2 regions of the Streptomyces sp. NPDC002790 genome follow, and region 2 is predicted to be linked to the other one. Evidence: predicted binding sites of a transcription regulator. Region 2 holds the regulator's gene; the other holds the start of a gene.

What was found. The regulator HspR, encoded in region 2, represses chaperone genes until heat shock. The targets are predictions, from matches to a motif close to TTGAGNNNNNNNNNCTCAA.
Region 1: the regulator HspR is predicted to act here: its motif matches at 4,294-4,312, upstream of lon (endopeptidase La).

The regions. Positions count from the first base shown of each region.
Region 1 is NZ_JBEOVM010000029.1:16,476-22,307, forward strand. It holds gene ABT004_RS16030 (multifunctional oxoglutarate decarboxylase/oxoglutarate dehydrogenase thiamine pyrophosphate-binding subunit/dihydrolipoyllysine-residue succinyltransferase subunit) at 1-1,174, opposite strand, end outside; gene ABT004_RS16035 (HAMP domain-containing sensor histidine kinase) at 1,415-2,524, opposite strand; gene ABT004_RS16040 (response regulator transcription factor) at 2,542-3,279, opposite strand; gene ABT004_RS16045 (spermidine synthase family protein) at 3,373-4,074, opposite strand; gene lon (endopeptidase La) at 4,335-5,832, shown strand, end outside.
Region 2 is NZ_JBEOVM010000058.1:15,295-21,126, forward strand. It holds gene ABT004_RS23415 (LuxR C-terminal-related transcriptional regulator) at 1-593, shown strand, start outside; gene ABT004_RS23420 (sugar ABC transporter substrate-binding protein) at 613-1,737, opposite strand; gene ABT004_RS23425 (GNAT family N-acetyltransferase) at 1,955-2,476, opposite strand; gene ABT004_RS23430 (heat shock protein transcriptional repressor HspR) at 2,548-3,039, opposite strand; gene dnaJ (molecular chaperone DnaJ) at 3,045-4,232, opposite strand; gene grpE (nucleotide exchange factor GrpE) at 4,269-4,946, opposite strand; gene dnaK (molecular chaperone DnaK) at 4,943-5,832, opposite strand, start outside.

The DNA of each region.
Region 1 (5,832 bases), on a different contig from region 2:
GGGCCTTGAAGATCTCGTCGTAGAACTCGGACTCGCCGAGGAGCAGGTTCGCGACGACGCGCAGGAACTCGCCGGAGGCGGCGCCCTGGATGACCCGGTGGTCGTAGGTCGACGTGAGCGTCATGACCTTCGAGATGCCGAGCTTGTTGAGGGTGTCCTGGCTCGTGCCCTGGAACTCCGCCGGGTAGTCCATGGAGCCGACGCCCATGATGACCGACTGCCCGGGCATCAGGCGCGGGACCGAGTGGACGGTGCCGAGGCCGCCGGGGTTGGTCAGGGAGACCGTGACACCGGCGAAGTCGTCCATGCCGAGCTTGCCGTCACGGGCGCGCCGGACGATGTCCTCGTAGGCCTGCCAGAACTCGAAGAAGTTCAGCGTCTCGGCCTTCTTGATGCCCGCGACGACCAGCTGGCGGTCGCCGTTCGGCTTCACGAGGTCGATGGCCAGACCGAAGTTGATGTGCTCCGGCTTGACCAGCGTCGGCTTGCCGTCCTTCTCCGCGAAGGAGTAGTTCATCGACGGCATGGCCTTGATGGCCTGCACCATGGCGTACCCGATGAGGTGCGTGAAGGAGATCTTCCCGCCGCGGGCGCGCTTCAGGTGGTTGTTGATGACGATGCGGTTGTCGAACAGCAGCTTCACCGGGACCGCGCGCACGGACGTCGCCGTGGGGACCTCGATGGACTTGTTCATGTTCTTCGCGACGGCGGCGGCGGGGCCGCGCAGCGTCACGAGCTCGGGGCCGGTGGGGGCCTCGGTCGTCACTTCTTCAGCCTTCTTCGGTACGGGGGTGGCGGCAGCAGCCGGCTTCGGCGCGGTGGGCGCGGCCGGAGCGGCGGGCTCCGCGGGAGCGGCGGCAGCCTGTGCGGGAGCTGCGGCTGCGGCGGGCTTCGCGGGCGCGGCGGGTGCCTGCGCTGCGGGGGCGGCCGGAGCCGCTGGCTTCTCGGCCGGCTTCGGGGTCGTCGCGGCCCCCGCGGCCGCGGCACCTGGCTTGTAGTCGGCGAAGAAGTCCCACCAGGCTCGGTCAACCGAATTCGGGTCCTGGAGGTACTGCTGATAGATCTCGTCGACGAGCCACTCGTTGGGTCCGAACGCGGACGCAGGGTTTTTACCCTGCCCTGCTTGGTCGGTCTCGGTGGAGATGCTCGAGTTACTGGGGGACTGTGGCGACACGGCGTGAACCGCCCTCTTCCGCTTCTCACAAGGTGATGGACAGCGGGAATAAAGGCTACGCCTCCATCGGCGGGAGTTGCAGACCGGGCCGGTCATCCGTCACGTAAGTCACATCGGAAGTTGCGTTTCGGGCCGGGAAATGGCGGGAAACAACCGGGGTTTCGGTACGTTCGGATGCGCGCCCGGCGTGTTCGTGTGTGCCCGGCGCGCTCTTGACCCTTGCCTGACCGAAACCCTACGTCAACTTTGCGTTCCGGGCTCTCCCGGAAGGGTGACCTTGATCCGGCAGCCCCGAGCGGATTCGGCCACCCGGATCTGCCCGCCGTGCAGTTCCACGGCCCAGCGGGCGATGGCGAGGCCGAGGCCCGTGCCGCCGTCGCCCTTGTCGCCCGTGGCTGCGCCTTGGTTGAAGCGCTCGAAGACCTTGTGCCACTCGGACTGCGGGATGCCGGGGCCCTCGTCGAGCACCTCGAGTTCGAGGGACTCCGGGTAGGGGCCGCGGCGGGCGCTCACGGTGACGCGGCCGTGCTGCGGCGAGTGCTTCACCGCGTTGTCGATGAGGTTCGCGACGACCTGGTGGATGCGCTCCGGGTCCGCGTTCGCCGTCAGCTCGGGCGGCGAGACGTCGAGGTGCAGATGGACGTCCGTACGCGTATGGGTGCCGGAGCCCGAGGCGAGGCCCGCGCGCTGGGAGACCGCCATGTTGGCCTCCTTCAGAACGCCCGACAGATACGGCCAGACCTCGAAGCGGCGCGACTTCAGCGGCACGACACCGTTGTCCAGGCGGGACAGGTCGAGCAGCGTGTCGACGAGACGGCCGAGCCGCTCCGTCTGCTTGAGCGCCGTGCGCATCGTCTCGGGGTCGGCGGCCATGACGCCGTCGACGACGTTCTCCAGGACCGCGCGCAGGCCCGCGATGGGCGTGCGCAGCTCGTGCGAGACATTGGCCACGAGCTCTTTGCGCTGCTGGTCCTGGGCCGCCAGCTCGTCGGCCATACGGTTGATGGTGACCGCGAGGTCACCGATCTCGTCCCGCCGGCCCGCGCCGCGCACCCGGCGCGAGTAGTCGCCGTTGGAGATGAACCGGGCGACCGTGTTCATCTCGTCGAGCGGAGCCGTCAGCGAGTGCGCCACGAACTGCGTGATCAGCAGCGTGGCGATGATCGAGAACACCGTGATGAAGCGCAGCTCCGTCGCCGTGTACATCGCCACCATGAGCAGGCCCGTGGTGATGAAGACGGAGACGACGACGAGCGTGCCGAGCTTCGCCTTCACGGAGAAGGGGCGCAGACCGCCGGACGCCCACTGAGGGTTGAACGGCGGCCGGTGCGGCCGCCCGCCCGGTACCAGGTTCCGGTCCCCACCGTTCACGGGTTCGGCGTCTCCAGCGCGTAGCCCACGCCGTGCACGGTACGAATGCGCTCCGCGCCGATCTTCCGGCGCAGCGCCTTGATGTGGCTGTCGACCGTGCGGGTGCCCGAGGCGTCCGCCCAGTCCCACACCTCGGCGAGCAGCTGCTCACGGGAGAGGACCGCGCGCGGCGTGTTCGCCAGGCACACGAGAAGGTCGAACTCGGTGGGAGTGAGGTGTACGTCCTCGCTCCTGACCCGCACGCGGCGCTGCGCGTGGTCGACCTCCAGCTCGCCGAGCCGCAGGATGCCGCTGCGCGGCGTCGTGGCCGCGAGCGCCGCCCGCTCGACACGGCGCAGTAGCACGTGCACGCGCGCCGCCAGTTCCCGCATGGAGAACGGTTTGGTCATGTAGTCGTCGGCACCGACGCCGAGCCCCACCAACATGTCCGTCTCATCGTCGCGCGCCGTGAGCATCATGACCGGCACAGGCCGCTGGGCCTGAACGCGCCGGCAGACTTCGAGCCCGTCGAACCCGGGCAGCATGATGTCAAGGATCAGCAGGTCGGGCTGCCAGGCCTCGGCCGTGTCCACCGCCGCCGGACCGTCCTGCGCGGTTTGCACGAGGAATCCCTCGGCGCGCAGTCGGGCGGCGATGGCATCGACGATGGTCGGATCGTCCTCGACGACAAGGACCCGTCGCTGGGCTCCCTGAGTCGTCGTGGTGGTGTTGTGGGAGGTGTGTGTCTGCTCCATCGCCCCGCCCCTGAGTGCGCGCCGTCGTGACGCGCTTGACGCTTGAATGATCGGGTTTCGGACGTCAGCGTACGGGGAGTTACCGCCGGTCGGCTACGTGGGCCTCAGTGCGAGGTGCACCACGTCAGGGACGCCCCGGACAACCGGGATCTCTTCGGTGCGCACCGCCTGGAATCCGGCATTCCGCAAGGTTTCTTCGAAATTTGCTGACGGCTGTGCGGACCATACGGCGAGAACACCACCCGGGTCGAGTCGGTCCTTGCAGGCGGCCAGGCCGGAGGGTCCGTAAAGGGTGTGGTTGTCCTCGGTGACGGTCCAGTCGGGACCGTTGTCGATGTCGAGGCAGAGCGCGTCGTAGGTGTCCGTGGCCGTGTGCAGATGCCGTACGAGGTCGGCCTCGACGATTTCCGTACGGGGGTCGGCGAGGGCCTCGGCGGAGAGCTCGCGCAGCGGGCCGTTCCGATGCCAGTCGATGATCGCGGGCTCCCGCTCGACGACCGTGATGCCGCCCCAGCGCGGGTCGGCGGCCGCGTGCGCGAGGGAGAAGCCGACGCCGAGGCCGCCGATGAGGACGTGCGGCTTCTCGCGGGCGTCGGGGGCGGCTCGGGCGGCTCGGGCCGAGAGCGCCGAGTCGACGAGGCGCCGTTCGGAGCGGCCGTCGGAGGTGTCCATCAAAAACGTGCCGTTGGCGATGATCTGGAGCAGGTCGCCGTGACGGCGCAGGACCACCTCACCGAAGGGGCCTTCGCGGCGATCGAGGACGACGGGTGGAGCGGGGTCGTGCAGGGTCGTCATGACCGCCATTGTGGCCGACGAGGTGGGCGGCCCGCGGGGAGTTTCTGTGGCTCACGTCTCACATGGCACGCGTCACAGAGGGTGACTCATTCAAGCCCCGCCGGCGATTGAGGCGCGGGGTCCGGGGCGGAGCCCCGTGGCGTGGGGCCGGTCGACCGCTCCCAGTCGCGATCGCTGACAGCGAACGCTCCTGCCGGAACATCTCGGCGCCGCCGAGCATTGAGTCCATGTAACTCAACTTGACTGCCAAAGGGGAGATCATGGCATCGACGTCCACACCGCTCACCCTGCCCGTGCTGCCGCTCGACGACGAGGTCGTGCTGCCCGGAATGGTGGTGCCCCTGGACCTCAGCGACACCGACGTACGAGCCGCGGTGGAGGCCGCACAGGCCGCCGCGCGTACTGGACCGAGCAAGCCGAAGGTGCTGCTTGTTCCACGCGTCGACGGGACGTACGCGAACACCGGCGTGCTCGGCACCGTCGAGCAGGTCGGCCGCCTCGCCGACGGCGACCCCGGCGCCCTGATCCGCGGCGTCGGCCGCGTGCGCATCGGCGCCGGCACGACCGGGCCCGGCGCCGCCCTGTGGGTGGAGGGCCTGACCGTGGAAGAGGAGGTACCCGACCCGCTGCCGGGTGCGGTGACCGAACTCGTCAAGGAGTACAAGGCGCTCGCCACGAACTGGCTGAAGAAGCGCGGCGCCTGGCAGGTCGTGGACCGCGTCCAGGCCATCGACGACGTGTCCGCGCTCGCCGACAACTCCGGTTACTCCCCGTTCCTCACCACCGCCCAGAAGGTCGAGCTGCTCGAAACGGCCGACCCGGTGGAGCGCCTGAAGCTCGCGACCGGGCACCTGCGCGACCACCTCGCCGAGCAGGACGTCGCCGAGTCCATCGCCAAGGACGTCCAGGAAGGCGTCGACAAGCAGCAGCGAGAGTTCCTGCTGCGGCGCCAGCTCGACGCCGTCCGCAAGGAACTGCGCGAGATGAACGGAGAGAAGGACGACGGCGAGGAGTCCGACGACTACCGGACGCGCGTGGAGGCCGCCGACCTCCCGGAGCCGGTGCGTGAGGCCGCGCTCAAGGAGGTCGAGAAGCTGGAGCGGGCGAGCGACCAGTCGCCCGAGGGCTCCTGGATCCGCACCTGGCTGGACACCGTCCTCGAACTTCCGTGGAACGAGCGGACCGAGGACGAGTACGACATCCAGGGCGCCCGCACCGTCCTCGACGCCGAGCATGCGGGTCTGGACGACGTGAAGGAGCGGATCACCGAGTACCTGGCCGTGCGCAAGCGCCGCGCGGACCGCGGCCTCGGCGTGGTCGGCGGGCGGCGTGGCGGCGCCGTGCTCGCGCTCGTCGGTCCGCCCGGCGTCGGCAAGACCTCGCTCGGCGAGTCCGTCGCGCACGCGATGGGCCGAAAGTTCGTCCGCGTCGCCCTCGGCGGCGTACGGGACGAGGCCGAGATCCGCGGCCACCGGCGTACGTACGTGGGTGCGCTGCCCGGCCGCATCGTGCGCGCCATCAAGGAGGCCGGGTCGATGAACCCGGTGGTCCTCCTCGACGAGGTCGACAAGGTGGGCTCCGACTTCCGCGGCGACCCAGCCGCGGCGCTGCTCGAAGTGCTCGACCCGGCGCAGAACCACACCTTCAGGGACCACTACCTGGAAGTCGAACTCGACCTGAGCGATGTCGTGTTCCTCGCGACGGCGAACGTCCTGGAAGCCATTCCTGAGGCGCTCCTCGACCGTATGGAGCTGGTCC
Region 2 (5,832 bases):
CCTCGTCGACCGAACTGCTCACCATCCAGCCGGGCGGCCACCGCCCGGCCCCCCTGCTCGCCTCGGCCCTGCCCAAGGAGCAGGAACTGCTGGCCCGCGGCTGTCGGATGCGGACCCTCTACCAGCACACGTCACGCCACTCGCAGGCCGTGCTCGCCCACTTCGAGCAGCTGGCCGGCAACGTCCAGGTCCGCACCCTCGACGAAGTGACCGAGCGCCTCATCATGCTGGACCGCACCGTCGCCTTCATCCCCGCGAACCAGGACCGCACGGTGGCCCTGGAGCTCCGGCACCCGGCGCTGATCTCCTACCTGGCGACCACGTTCGAGCGTCTGTGGCAGCTGGCCACGCCGATGTTCCCGCACGCGGCGGTCGAGGAGCCGGTCTCGGACGGTGTCACGACGCGCCAGCGCACCATCGCGACGCTCCTCATCGAGGGCCACACGGACGCGGTGATCGCGGAGCGGCTCGGCATGAACATCCGCACGGTCCGCGTGCACATCGCGAAGCTCGCGGCGACGCTGGGCAGCGACAGCAGGGCACAACTGGGCTATCTGATCGGGCAGTCGGGCATCCTGGAGGACGCGGACTGACCCGCCCCCGCGGCGGAGATCACTTCAACCCGGCCTCCACACAGGCCTGTTCGTACTTCGCCGTGCAGATCTGCGACAGCTTGAAGATCTTGTCCTTGACGAGGGTGCTCTTGATGTTGCCCTTGGTGAGCGCGACGACGCTGACGCTCGCCGTCCTGATCTGCTTGGTCGTCGGGCTGTCGGTGCGGTCCATCGCCAGCGCCTCGAACTCGATGTCGCGCCCCTGCGAGATCCGCACGGCCATCTCGGCGGCGGTCTGCGCCTCGTCCGGGTACGGCTTGTAGACGCTCATGTACTGCTCGCCGTCCAGGATCCGCTGCACGGCGGCGAGTTCGGCGTCCTGCCCGGTGATCGGCGGCATCTCGCGGACGCCGGCCTCCTTCAGGGCGGCGATCACGCCTTCGGTCATCCCGTCGTTGGCGACGTACACGCCCGCGATGTCGTCCGCACCGAGCGCGTTGATGGCCTGCTCCATGTTGGCCTTGGCGTTGGACGCCTTCCAGCCCGCGGTGTCGTACGACTTCGCGACGGTCACGGCGTTGCCCAGCTCGGCGCGGGCGGCGCTCTTGAACTGCGCGGCGTTGGGGTCGTCGGGCGAGCCGTTGATCATCACGACCTTGTCGCGCTTGGTGGCCTTGGCCCCGCCGAGCGCGGAGACCAGCGCCTTCCCCTGGGTCTGGCCGACGAGCTCGTTGTCGAAGCCGACGTAGGCGTCCACGGGCCCCTGGGCGAGCCGGTCGTACGCGATGACGTGGATGCCCGCGTCCTTGGCCTTGCGCACGGCCGGGGCGATGTTCTCGGCGTCCACGGCGTCGACGACGATCGTGTCGACCTTGGCGTCGATCATCTGCTGCAGCTGCTTGCGCTGGAGGGCGGCGTTCTGCTTGGCATTGGCGTAGACCAGCTGCCCCTTGCCGCCGGTCAGCTTCGCCACCTGACGCTGGAAGATGGGGTGGTCGAACTTCTCGTAGCGCGTGGCCCCCTTCTCCGGGAGAAGCAGGCCGATCTTGACGTCGTTCCCCTTGGTGACGGACGCGCTGGGCTCGTTGTCGCCGCCCGGCAGCACGCCGCCACAGGCCGAGAGCGAGACGACCAGGACGGATGCGGCGCCGGCCATGGCGGCGCAACGCATACGCGTGTTCATGTGCGGATACCTCCCTGACGTGGCCGCAACGGTGCGGCCGAGGTGGCTCGAAGCCAACTCGCCCGCCCGGGGACCGTCAAGAGGTGAAGCCACACCGCAATGAAAACGGGTCCATTAGTTCTTCACATGAAGCCGAAGACGGCGAATACCGGACACCTCCGCGAGGCATCCACGAGCTTCACAGGAATCTCACAGCCCTTGGGTCCCTCATGCCTGCTCACGCCTCGAACTCCGTCAGGTCGATCGCGTACAGCCGGCAGCCCGCCACTTCGCCGGGCAGCGGCGCCATCCCCAGCTTGTGGAGAACCTTCTCCGAGGACGTGTCGTCCTCCGTCGTCACCGCGACGACCCGGTCGATGCCCCGGTCCTGAACGGCGAACTCCAGCGTGGCCTGCGCCGCCTCCGAGGCGTACCCCTGGCCCCAGAACACGCGGCCGAGCCGCCACTGGATCGCGATCTGTCCCGCCACCTGCCGCGGGACCTCCGGCACGTACAGGCCGACGGCGCCCACCAGTTCGCCGGAGCCGAGGAGTTCCACGGCGAAGACCCCGAAGCCCTCGTCGTCCCACTCCTCCTCCCAGCGCTCGATGTCCTCGAAGGTCCCGTCGAGGGAGCGCGGGGCCCGGTCGCCGACGCGGCGCATCACGGCGGGGTCGGCCTGGATCTCGGCGAGCGGGGCGAGGTCGTCGTCCGGCTGCCAGCGGCGCAGGAGGAGGCGGGGGGTGCGGATCTCGGTCATGACACCATCCTGCGGCATCCGAAAGGGCCCCGGAGACAACGCCTCCGGGGCCCTTCACGCATGAGTGCGGACTACTGCTCGGACGACCGCTTCGGCCGCCACACCACGAGCGCGCTCGTCTGCTGGACCTCCTGGTACGGGACCAGGTCCCGGCGATACGAGGCGTGCACCGCCGCCTCGCGCTGCTGGATCGCGGAGGCCGCGCCCTCCACCGCAGCGGAGAGCTCGGCGACACGGGACTGCAGCGCGGCGACCTGGTTCTCCAGCTCGATGATGCGCTTGATGCCTGCCAGGTTGATGCCCTCGGCCTGCGACAAGTGCTGCACCGTGCGGAGCAGGTCGATGTCGCGGGCCGAGTAGCGCCGACCGCGCCCGGCCGTGCGGTCGGGCGAGACCAGGCCGAGGCGGTCGTACTGGCGCAGGGTCTGTGGGTGCAGGCCGGACAGCTGTGCCGCCACCGAGATGACGTACACCGGCGTCTCGTCGGTCAGTGGCGGGGGGTACCCCCTGGACGCAGTCCTTGGGGGAGGGTTGCTGCGCCGACGACCCCGCTGCCCGTCCATCACACTCACGCTCCCTTCGCGGCCTTGAACAGTTCTGCCCGCACGTCGATGTCCTCAGTCGCCTTGCGGTACGACTCGAGGGCGCTGCGGGCGTCCTCCGAAAGGTCCTTGGGGACGTCCACCTCGACCGTCACCAGGAGATCGCCGCGCGTGCCGTCCTTGCGGACGGCACCCTTGCCGCGGGCCCGCATCGTCCGCCCGTTCGGCGTGCCCGTGGGCAGCTTCAGGGTGACGGCGGGACCGCCGAGCGTGGGCACCTTGACCTCGGCGCCGAGCGCCGCCTCGGTGAACGTCACCGGGACGGTGACCGTGAGGTTGTCGCCCTTGCGGCCGAAGACCGGGTGGGCGTCGACGTGCACGACGACGTACAGATCGCCCGCCGGGCCGCCCCGTTCACCGGGAGCGCCCTTGCCGCGGAGCCGGATGCGCTGGCCGTCGGAGACCCCCGCGGGGATCCTGACCTGCATGGTGCGGGAGGACTTCGCCCGCCCGCTGCCCTTGCAGACCTCGCACGGCGTCTCGGCGATCAGGCCGCGGCCCTTGCAGTCCACGCACGGGTCGGTGAGCGAGAAGCCGCCACCGCCGCCCCGCGAGACCTGTCCGGTGCCGACGCACGTCGGGCACACGCGCGGTGTGCCGTTCGCATCGCCGGTGCCGGAGCACGCCTTGCAGGGGGCCTGCGACGACATGCGCAGCGGGACCGTGGCCCCGTCCACCGCCTCGGTGAAGCTGAGCGTCACCTCGGACTCGATGTCCTGGCCCCGGCGCGGCTGCGTACGCGTACCCGCGCCCGCACCGCCCCGGTTGAACAGTCCACCGAACACATCGCCGATGCCGCCGCCGAAGCCGCCCTGACCCGCCTGGCCCTGGGCGCCGCCTCCGAAGAGGTCGCCCAGGTCGAAGTTGAACGAGCCGTTGCCGCCGGCGCCGCCGGGTCCCGGTCGGAACCCGCCGCTGCCGAACAGGGCGCGCGCCTCGTCGTACTCCTTGCGCTTCTTGGGGTCCCCGAGGATGTCGTTCGCCTCGGAGATCTCCTTGAAGCGCTCCTCCGCCTTGTCGTTGCCCTTGTTGGCGTCGGGGTGGTTCTCACGGGCGAGCTTGCGGTACGCCTTCTTGATCTCGGCGTCGGTGGCGTCCTTCGGGACGCCGAGGACCTTGTAGTAGTCCTTCTCGATGAAGTCCTTGGTGCTCATCGGCCTCGACGTCCCTCCTTACCCATGCGTGTGACGTCAGCCCTCTTCCGGGCCACCGTTGTCCTTCTCGGCATCCTTCTCGGCTGCGTCGTCCGCCTTCGCACCCGGCTGCGGCTCGGCCACGGCCACCCGCGCGGGGCGGATGGTGCGCTCGCCGATCCGGTAACCCGGCTGCAGGATCGCCACGCAGGTCGTCTCGGTGACGTCCGGCGCGTAGGAGTGCATCAGGGCCTCGTGCACGGTCGGGTCGAAGGGCTCGCCCTCCTTGCCGAACTGCTGAAGGCCCATCTTCGCGGCGACCGTCTCCGTGGATTCGGCCACCGACTTGAAGCCGCCGACGAGCTCGCCGTGCTCACGGGCACGGCCGATGTCGTCGAGAACGGGGAGCAGCTCGGTCAGGAGGTTCGCGACGGCGATCTCCTTGACCGTGACGCGGTCCCGCTCCACACGGCGCCGGTAGTTCTGGTACTCGGCCTGCAGCCGCTGGAGGTCCGCGGTGCGCTCGTTGAGCGCGGTACGCACCTGGTCCAGCTGCGCCGTCAGGGCAATGTCTGCTGCGGACTGAGCGGAAGCTGAGTCCCCGGCCGGGGCCGCCCCCTCCTCTTCGGAGGGAGCGGCCTGCGGCTCGGCGGCATCATCTGCGGCGGACGCCGCGCTGCCGGAGGGGACTTCAGGCTTCTCGTTCTCGTCGAAGCCCGGGGTCTCCTCGGTCACGCGGCACCGTCCTTGCGGTCCTTGTCCTCGTCGACGATCTCGGCGTCCACGACGTCGTCGTCGGCCTTGGCGTCACCCTGCGGGGCGTCGTCACCCTGCGGGGCCTCGGCGCCACCGGCGGCCTGGGCGTCGGCGTACATGGCCTGGCCCAGCTTCTGCGAGACGGCGGCGACCTTCTCGGTCGCGGTGCGGATCTCGGCCGAGTCCTCGCCCTTGAGCTTCTCCTTCAGCTCGGTGAGCGCCTCCTCGACCTCGGTCTTCACCTCGCCCGGGACCTTCTCCTCGTTGTCCTTGAGGAACTTCTCCGTCTGGTAGACGAGCTGCTCGCCCTGGTTGCGGGACTCGGCGGCCTCGCGGCGGGCGTGGTCCTCGTCCGCGTACTTCTCGGCCTCTTCGCGCATCCGGTTGACCTCGTCCTTCGGCAGCGAGGAGCCACCGGTGACGGTCATCTTCTGCTCCTTGCCCGTGCCGAGGTCCTTGGCCGTGACGTGCATGATGCCGTTCGCGTCGATGTCGAAGGCGACCTCGACCTGCGGGACACCACGCGGGGCCGGCGGCAGACCGGTCAGCTCGAACATCCCGAGCTTCTTGTTGTACGCCGCGATCTCGCGCTCGCCCTGGTAGACCTGGATCTGCACCGACGGCTGGTTGTCCTCGGCCGTCGTGAAGATCTCCGAACGCTTCGTCGGGATCGTCGTGTTGCGCTCGATCAGCTTGGTCATGATGCCGCCCTTGGTCTCAATACCCAGGGACAGCGGGGTGACGTCGAGGAGCAGGACGTCCTTGACCTCGCCCTTGAGGACACCGGCCTGGAGCGCGGCGCCGATGGCGACGACCTCGTCCGGGTTGACGCCCTTGTTGGCCTCGTTGCCCGCGGTCAGTTCCT